Prochlorococcus marinus CUG1417: one gene and its partners. The protein of the gene in region 3 interacts with the protein of the main gene of each other region in a pairwise test. Links are inferred from orthologs where the notes say so. Each region holds a gene or a part of one and is shown on either strand. Other genes may lie near its edges. The genes, in order: rlmN, HA140_RS08880 and ftsZ.

The links.
Region 1: the proteins of ftsZ (region 3) and rlmN interact in binary tests that used the Escherichia coli proteins (3 or more experiments, as listed by UniProt). The link is inferred for Prochlorococcus marinus CUG1417 from one-to-one orthologs.
Region 2: the proteins of ftsZ (region 3) and HA140_RS08880 interact in binary tests that used the Escherichia coli proteins (3 or more experiments, as listed by UniProt). The link is inferred for Prochlorococcus marinus CUG1417 from one-to-one orthologs.

Annotation. Positions count from the first base shown.
Region 1 is NZ_JAAORN010000002.1:365,664-368,789, forward strand. The notes cover bases 105-3,067. They hold rlmN (23S rRNA (adenine(2503)-C(2))-methyltransferase RlmN), read right to left. Parts: upstream 2,128-3,067; coding sequence 1,081-2,127; downstream 105-1,080. Other genes in these bases: HA140_RS08130 (HEAT repeat domain-containing protein), read right to left, coding at 105-866; HA140_RS08140 (high light inducible protein), read right to left, coding at 2,157-2,309; HA140_RS08145 (DNA-directed RNA polymerase subunit beta'), read right to left, coding at 2,362-3,067. In the rest of the region: more of HA140_RS08130, read right to left, coding at 99-104; more of HA140_RS08145, read right to left, coding at 3,068-3,126.
Region 2 is NZ_JAAORN010000002.1:503,919-507,039, forward strand. The notes cover bases 86-3,043. They hold HA140_RS08880 (rod shape-determining protein), read right to left. Parts: upstream 2,112-3,043; coding sequence 1,059-2,111; downstream 86-1,058. Other genes in these bases: HA140_RS08870 (hypothetical protein), read right to left, coding at 86-305; mreC (rod shape-determining protein MreC), read right to left, coding at 305-1,054; HA140_RS08885 (single-stranded DNA-binding protein), read left to right, coding at 2,245-2,616; HA140_RS08890 (DedA family protein), read right to left, coding at 2,613-3,043. Also shown: more of HA140_RS08870, read right to left, coding at 1-85; more of HA140_RS08890, read right to left, coding at 3,044-3,121. UniProt on the Escherichia coli protein: Forms membrane-associated dynamic filaments that are essential for cell shape determination. Acts by regulating cell wall synthesis and cell elongation, and thus cell shape.
Region 3 is NZ_JAAORN010000002.1:240,783-243,738, reverse strand. What follows is about bases 147-2,939. They hold ftsZ (cell division protein FtsZ), read right to left. Parts: upstream 2,205-2,939; coding sequence 1,089-2,204; downstream 147-1,088. Other genes in these bases: HA140_RS07355 (cell division protein FtsQ/DivIB), read right to left, coding at 2,384-2,939; panB (3-methyl-2-oxobutanoate hydroxymethyltransferase), read right to left, coding at 159-932. Outside these bases: more of HA140_RS07355, read right to left, coding at 2,940-2,956. UniProt on the Escherichia coli protein: Essential cell division protein that forms a contractile ring structure (Z ring) at the future cell division site. The regulation of the ring assembly controls the timing and the location of cell division.

The DNA of each region.
Region 1 (3,126 bases), 120 kb from region 3 along the record:
TTGTTTCAGTTGGTACAAGTTAATTAATTTTAATTTTTATTTTGAATAGTTGATAAATTAATTTTTTAGGTAGCGTTCTGGTAACTAAATCAAGATATTTAATTATAAAAACCTTGCATCCCCATTGAATCCAAAGCAGTTTTTGCTTCTTCCATAACTGATGGTTCTTTATCGAAAAGAGCTATCTTGGTACATTCATCAACGAAACTTTCTTGAAATGTATTGTTCAATTTTTCATACAACCTACACAATGACCAAATGCAATTACTTCTAACCCCTGATTCGTTATCTATCTTTAAACTTATTAAAAGCTGTTCTGCTGCTAATTGAGCATTTTCCAAAGAAACATTTCCAATTTCAGCTAAAGAACTAGATGACCATAACCTGACTGCGGCTACATCATTCTTTAAAGCACTAATTAACGGATTTAGTACAATTTGGTCATCATAATTAGCTAAGCTCCATGCAGTTGCCCTTCTAACATAAGCATTATCATCAGTCTCCAAAAGACTTACAAGTTTCTTAACTGCGCTAGGACATGGATTTCTACCTAAAGCGTATACCGCACTCATTCTCTCAACAGGACAAGGTTGATCAAGCAATGGTAATAAAAGGGGGAAAGATCTTTTATCTCTATATTCACAAAATATTCTTAAACCCTGTATTCTTTCTTCTCTGTTACCTGTAAGCATTTTTAAAGCTTCATTGCACTCTTGAGCTATGTTTAAACCTTTTGAAAATGCATCTTCATCAATCTGTTCTAAAGGATCTATTTCAATCTCTAGAGCCAGTTCTCTTGCTAAAATATCTGGATCAACTGCAATTTCAGCTAGGCTTTCTTTTTTAGGATCATTATTTTTTGTCATTTAAAAAAAACTAAAAATATTAATTCATGGGTGCAGGCGACATCATATCTCCTGGTAACCAAATTCTCGCACTAACTGCAAAGAAGGCAATCCCAAAAAGTACGACGATAGCGAAAGGTAAAAGTTTTGTCTTAATAAAACCCAAAGATTCAAAATTAATTAAATCAATAATAACCTGTTATATATACTTTAAAAAAATTTTCTTTAGATAATATTATTTATTTATCGCATTTTGTCTTAACTGACCACATGCAGCATTTTTATCTAAACCTCTACTTTTTCGCAAGCTTACAGCGATTCCATTATTAGAAAGTCTAGATTGAAATAATTGCAGATTTTTCGAAGATGCTCGTTTAAATTCAACCTCATCAATTTGGTTATACTGAATTAAATTGACGTGACATTGAAACCCTTTTAGCAAATCACTCAATTCATCGGCATGTTCTAATTTGTCATTAACGCCACTTAACATTAAATATTCAAAACTTACCCTCCGGCCAGTATCTTTTACAAATTGCTTGGAATCCTCAATTATATTTTTGATATCATAGTTTTTTGCACTTGGTATTATCATTTCTCTTATTTTTTGATTTGAAGCGTGAAGGCTTATTGCTAATGTAAACTGGCATTTACCCAAAATCTGAAAAGACTTTGATGATAATTTATATATCATCCTTGGTACAGCAACAGTGCTCACAGTTATCTTTCTTTGGCTAATTTGAAAATCCTCATTTATAGATCTAATGGATAGAAGCAAATCATCTATATTCAGTAAGGGTTCACCCATTCCCATAAAAACAATATTTGTCACTTTTCTATTCATTTCATTTTCAATAAATAAAATTTGATCTAATATTTCAGTTGTTTTTAAAGATCTCTTTAAACCCTCCTTCCCAGTTGCACAGAATTTGCAGTCCATTGGACAGCCAACTTGACTAGAAAGACATGCAGTGAGTCTGTTTTCAGTTGGTATGCCAACGCACTCAATACTTTCATTGTCGTTTGTTGAAAGTAATAACTTTAAAGTGCCATCATTAGCTAAATTTTTTTCTTGAAATTTAAGTTCACCTACTTTAAAGCCATCATTTTTTAAATTTTTTCTAAAATCTAAAGGTAAGACATCTATATGATCAATATTTTTCTTTTTATTCTTGTAGTTATATATCCAATTATAAATTTGGCGACCTCTAAAAGCAGCTTGACCATAGTGTAAAGCCACCTTTTCTAAATCTTGAATACTACTGCCAAGAAGATTTTTCAAATTAACCTATGTTTACTATTAAATTATCTTTACCATAACAATAGACCATGTTTTAAAAAGAATTCCGTAAGAATAAGTGCAATAAAGCCAATCATGGCCATTCTTCCATTAAGTCTTTCATTATAAAAATGAAATCCATAACGAGGTAATTTTCTTTTGGGGACAATCTCAGGCTTAATCATCACTTAAAATTTAAAGGATCATTCTACTCAATAAAAGAAATAATAGATAATATTATTCATCTGAAAGGAGACCCTCTTCTTGTAATCCTTCCAATGCAGCAGGATCCGGTAATTGATCTTCAGAAAATTGATTTTCAGCACTGGGTCTCGCAAAGGCAGCAAAATTACTGGAAGAGGGATCTATTCCATGTCTGTTCCTCGTGGTCTCCAAATCTTCATCGCTAGGGTCATCTAGTATAGAAGTAGAGCCTACCACCGTCGATTGTGGCATATCTACTGTATAGTCTGGTCTTAAGTTCTGAGCTCTTCTATATCCACCAGATTCTTCCGCAAGAATATCAGGATGGGGGCCAGCCTCCGAGGCTAATTCCTCTACAAATCCACTAAAGCCAGTTCCTGCAGGTATTAGTCTACCGATAATAACATTTTCTTTTAAACCTCTTAACCAATCAGATTTACCTTCAATTGCAGCTTCAGTAAGAACCCTTGTAGTTTCTTGGAATGAAGCAGCGGAAATAAAGCTATCTGTATTTAGAGAGGCTTTTGTAATACCTAACAAAACAGGAGTAAACTCTGCAGGAGCTCCCCCCGTGATTGCCATAGCTTGATTTGTATCTTCAACTTGCCTTAACTCTATAAGTTCACCTGGCAATAAAGTAGTATCCCCAGCATCTTCTACACGAACTTTACTTGTCATTTGTCTTACAATCACCTCAATATGCTTATCATCAATTGAGACGCCCTGAGACTTATAGACGTTTTGGACTTCATTCACCAAACTTCTTTGTAGCTTTGAAATAGATTCACGAGCTGCATC
Region 2 (3,121 bases), 260 kb from region 3 along the record:
CTAAAATGACCCACCAAAATGTCCCTATTTAACTTAATTCTCCCGAATAAAATTCCACATAAAATTAAACCTGGTATTTGAGTAAAATTACTATCCAGAGTTAAAGAATCTAAAATTAGTCCTAAAAACAAACCCAATATTAGTCCATTAATTGATCCGTTTATCATTGACCAAGGCAATAACCAAAATAAAGGCCAATATGGCTGAACGCCTAAAAATCCAAGCCAATTAGGATGCCATAAAAAAACAATTGGTACAAAAATAAATGTGAAAAAAGATGATTTTTTTGTGAAAAATTTATTCATTAAATTTTTACTTTTAAAATTTGCACCCAATCAATTACTTGCGGCTTTGCCAAAAGTGATATTTTTGCGGTTTTTTTTGCTTTAGAAGACTTATCTACTGATTGGACAATACCAATAGGGATATTTGGAGGTAATAAAGTGCTAGCAGGAGAAGACGATACAAAATCTCCGACTTTTATATCAGCATCTTTTGAATAAAGTATTAAGCTTGGATGATCATCTCCTAAACCAACCAATAATCCATTAATTTGAATTCTATCCACCCATACACCTACCTTACTTTCAGGTGAAGTTAATAATGTTACCGATGAAGTATATAAAGAAGTATGATTTACCCTTCCTAATAATCCACCAGGGCCAATAACAGTACTACCAATTTCCACGCCATCTTTTGAACCTTTATTTAATATTATCTGTCTCCACCAATTACCAGTTTTTCTCGAAATCACTGCAGCTGAGATATGTTTATTACTAGAAGACTCATGAAGAGATAAAATTTTACGCAATCTTGTATTATCTTTTTTAAGAAGATCTAAATTTATTAAAGACTCTTGGTCAATACTTTTGAGAATAACTTCTTTTTGAAATTGCCCAGGCCAAAAAGGCTTTGAGATGAAATAATAAAAATCCTTGTAAATAGATCCTTTTGATATTCGTACAAAAACTAAAAATAAAAAAATTCCAAAAAATATCCAATTTTTCTTTCTTTGCCACCAACGACTAGTAGAAATTCGTCGGATCTGGAACATAGTATTAATCTCTTATCGCGTTCCTTACAAAATCTGGAGTATCAACAACTCTTTTAAGTTTCTTGAAATCATCCAAAACCTCCCCACAACCATTAACTACGCATAGCAATGGATTTTCTGCTATGTGAGTAAAAATTCCAGTTTCATCGCTCAATAAATCATTGATACCCCTTACTAAAGCTCCACCTCCAGCAAGCATAATTCCCCTATCAACAATATCCGCAGCCAGTTCAGGGGGAGTTCGCTCTAAAGTTCTTTTTACAGCTTCAACGATCTTGCTAAGTGTATCAGCCATAGCTTCTCTAATTTCTCCTGATGTCAAAGTTACTGACCTTGGCAGGCCTGATAAAAGATGTAAACCTCTAACCTCTAAAGTAGTTTTATCAAAATCATCATCTGGAAATGCAGATCCAATTTTGATCTTAATATCTTCTGCAGTTCTCTCTCCAACAACTAAATTGTGAACTTTTTTAAGATATATGGCAATTGATTCATTTATTTCATCGCCAGCTATTCGAACAGATTCACTTAACACAGTTCCACCCAAACTCAATACTGCAACTTCAGTAGTACCGCCACCAATATCGACAATCATAGTCCCAATTGGCTCAGTTACTGGTAATGATGCTCCTATTGCTGCTGCAACTGGTTCATCAATTAAGTGAACTTCTCTAGCTCCAGCTAATCCAGCTTCTCTTACTGCTCTTCGCTCAACACTGGTCACTCCACTTGGAATGCCTATAACTATTCTTGGGGCTAATATACCCTTGCCTTCATTACATTTTTGAATAAATGTTTTTATCATTTGCTCTGCTGCATCAAAATCTGCGATAACACCATCTCTTAGAGGTCTTACAGCTCTTATATTGCCAGGTGTTCTTCCAAGCATTAATTTTGCTTCTTTACCGACAGCCAATGGGATCCCTTCTTCTAAATCCATTGCTACTACTGAAGGCTCTTGTAGAACAACTCCCTTCCCTGATACATGTATGAGAGTATTGGCAGTTCCTAAATCTATGCCAATATCTCTAGAAAATTTGAATCTGTTAAAAATCACAATAAGAATTCTTTCTTAGTAAATAATATATCTATTTTTTGTTAAGCTCTCGTAATTATCTCATTTAGTTATGAATAGCACGCAAAACTTTGAACAGAATCTAGAAATATGATTATTATAAAAAAAAAATTTTATGGACATTAACACTATTAATCTAGTTGGCAGAGCTGGTAGAGAACCAGATGTCAGATACTTCGAATCTGGTAGTATCGTGGCAAATTTCACTATTGCAGTTAATAGAAGAAGCAGAGATGAAGAGCCAGACTGGTTTAATTTAGAAATATGGGGTAAACAAGCTCAAATTGCAGCAGATTACGTTAAAAAAGGATCATTAATTGGAATTACAGGTAGCTTTAAAATTGATAGTTGGAAAGATAAAAATAGTGGGGAAGATAGATACAAACCAGTTGTTAGAGTCGATAGATTAAATTTGCTGAGCTCCCGAAAAGAGTCTGATAATAACCAATATTCTAATAGTAGTAACTCTAGTGAAATCCCTTTTTAAGCTCTATTTTTTTTATAAAATCTAATAAGTATTCTTATGAAGAAATATAAACAAAATAAAATTAAAATTGGCTTTATAAAATATTTGATTTGATCTGAGTAAGTTTCAATGATGGAATAATTTTCACCAAATATATAACCTGCATACGTGAGAAGTGCTACCCATATTAAGCTCCCAAATGTAGTCCAAATCAAAAATTTTCTTAATGGCATAAGTTCTATGCCAGCTGGAACTGAGATTAAAGTTCTTATACCTGGAACTAATCGGCCCCAAAAAACAAGAGAAACCCCGTATTTATCAAACCACCTTTTACTTTTATTTAAATCATTAGAAGAAAGACCTAGATATTTTCCTTTTTTATCTAAATAATTTGAAAGTTTTTTTTCATTTACTAATCTACCTAAATAATACCAAGGCAATGATCCTAAAATAGTTCCAAGTAATCCCCAAAAAACTAAAATATAGAAATTTAATTTTTGTTGATAAACGAAAAAACCTCCCAATG
Region 3 (2,956 bases):
TTCTTTTGCTGTTATTAGTTATTGCAAACTATACAAACTTATTTTTAAATATCAAAAATAGGAAAAAATGAAACTTTCTCAAGATACTTCACTACCAAATAAACATTGGTGAATACTACGTCCTCGAGTTATTTTACTTTTTGTATAAATGTTTTTAATTAGTTAAGTCTTTCAGAGTCTACCCATTCTTTTAATTTATCCTTAAATAATTTCTTACCTTGAATAATCGGTTTGCAAAATGGTGGTTGATCATCATTGAGGCCTAACAAATCTGCCGTTACTCTTACTTGTCCATCGCAATAATTACCTGCACCAATACCTATTGTTGGAATTGTTAAAGAATTTTGTATTTCTTTAGCAAGAAAATCAGGAATATGTTCAACAACTATTGAAAAACATCCTAATTTTTCAAGGATAGAAGCCTCTTTCTTGATTTTTTCTTGGCTTTCTATGCTTTCTCCTTGTTTCTTTAATCCAATGTTTAGATAGCTTTGTGGTGTAAGACCTATATGACCCATAACAGGGATTCCCATTCTAATTAATCTAGAAATAACTTTTTGTATTTCTGGTTCAGCTCCTTCTACTTTTACAGCTTTTGCATATGTGTTCTGAATGATTTTCCCTGCATACTCAACAGCTTTATCCTCTCCACATTGGTATGTCAGGAAAGGCATATCTGAAACGATCAAAGGTTGTTCATCAATATTCTTTTTAAATCCTCTTGAAACAGCATTAGTATGATAAATTATGTTTTCTAAAGTTAATGGCAATGTTGATTTGTATCCTAAGCAGACCATTGCTAAGGAATCTCCTACTAGGACGAGATCAACATTGGCTTTTTCTACGATAGATCCTGATATTGAGTCCCATGCAGTTAGTGCAATAATTTTTCTAGATTCTTTTTTATAATTAACTAAGTCTGAGGGTAACATAATAAATTTATGTATCTTTTTTAATCAAGAATTGCTAAAATGTTCATGACTCGGCCTTTCGCGGTTTTAACGCCTAAACCTGGTCAGGACCGGAAGGTAGCAGCCACAAGGGATGCTTGAGGCAGGCGAGATAACCGAGTCACTTTATTTTACCTTTTAACCTATATCTTTTTTATTTTGCCTTAATCTCAAGAACTCAGGAATACTAGCTCCTGATTCTTTATTATCGGACAAATTATATAAGGGTTGAGTTGATAGTCTGTTTTTTAATCTTTGTTGGTTTAATGGTTGATTTGTTTCAAATCCTGTTGCAATGACAGTAACTTGTATCTCCCCTTCCATGGCTTCATCTACTACTGCACCAACAATAATATTTGCTTCTTGATCAACAACATCATAGATAATTTCAGATGCGGAGGTCATATCTTCTAAAGTCATATCTTTGCCACCGGTAATATTTATAACGCAGCCTTTGGCTCCATCAATTCTAGCGGCTTCTAACAAAGGACTATTCATGGCGGCCTGTGCGGCTTCTAAAGCTCTTGATCTTCCTGACCCAATACCTATTCCTAGAAGAGCAGTGCCTGCTTCCGTCATGACTGATCTTACGTCTGCGAAATCAACATTAACCAATCCTGGGCATGTAATTATATCACTGATACCTTTGACTCCCATCCTTAAAACATCATCAGCATTCCTAAATGCTTCTTGAAGGGGAGCACCTGCTATAACATCTTTTAATCGGTCATTTGGAATAACTATTAAAGTATCAACGTTTTCAGCTAATCTTGCAATCCCCTCTTCTGCTTGACGCATTCTTCTTTTTCCTTCAAAAGAAAATGGTTTGGTTACTATACCTACTGTTAAAGCACCACTTTGTTTCGCTACTTCTGCGACTACGGGAGCTGCTCCTGTACCAGTTCCTCCACCCATTCCAGCTGCTATAAAAACTAGATCAGATCCTTCTAAAGCTTGTTGAAGCTCTTCTTTAGACTCTTCGGCAGCCTTTTGCCCAATACTTGGATTCCCGCCTGCACCTAAACCTCTAGTGAGGTTTTGCCCAAGTTGAACCCTGCTATCTGCAGAGGATTGTAGTAGGGCTTGTGCATCGGTATTGAGGACTCTAAATGAAACACCTTCTAAATCACTATTTATCATTCTATTAACTGCATTACTGCCACCACCACCTACACCAATAACCTCTATTTTGGCGTTTTGGCTTGGAAGGATTTCTTTCGATTGATCAAAGTTTGGATTGTTACCGAAGCTCATCTCTTAATAGGAAATTAATACTAGTATTGGATGCATTATGAACTTACTGAGCTCATCTGTAGGAATTTGTTGAGGAAAAACCTAAAAATATTTATTTTTTAAATATTTTGTTTTGAATGCAAAACCCACATCAACACTACAATAATTAAAAAAAATTATTTAAAATGGTTTTTCAAATATTAGGGTTTGAACACTTTTATTTTTGGTTTATCTGGATTAGTAAGATCAATATTATCTATTTCTTTTGAAAAGCTATTTTTCTTAAATTCATTTTTAAGGTTATTGATTATTTGTAATTGATAGTTAATTAAATCTGGTTTAAATCCTAAAAATATTGTACCTAAATCTTTTTCTTCAACAGTTAAAAACCCATTGGGCGAAAAAGTTATTTTAACGATCTCAAATTCATAATTATCTAAAGCAATGAAAATTTCAGATAATATTTTTTTGAATTTTTCTTTCCATCCAAAAACTTCTATAGTTAATTTATTCAAATTTTTTTCATACACATTTTGTTTATTGATAAAAATTCCATCTTTATCAATGAAGCCTAATATTTTTTTATCATTTATTTTTCTCTCACCGTAAGCTATTGGAATTCTTGTATTGATATAAACCTTCAAACCAAAAGGAAATAATTCTCTGTTTATCGAAACATTCTTAAGAGATAAATTTTGTTTCAACTCTTTTTCTAACAAATTAGTTTTAACAAAAATTAATCGGACCGGGAATTTTAACGATGAATTATTTAC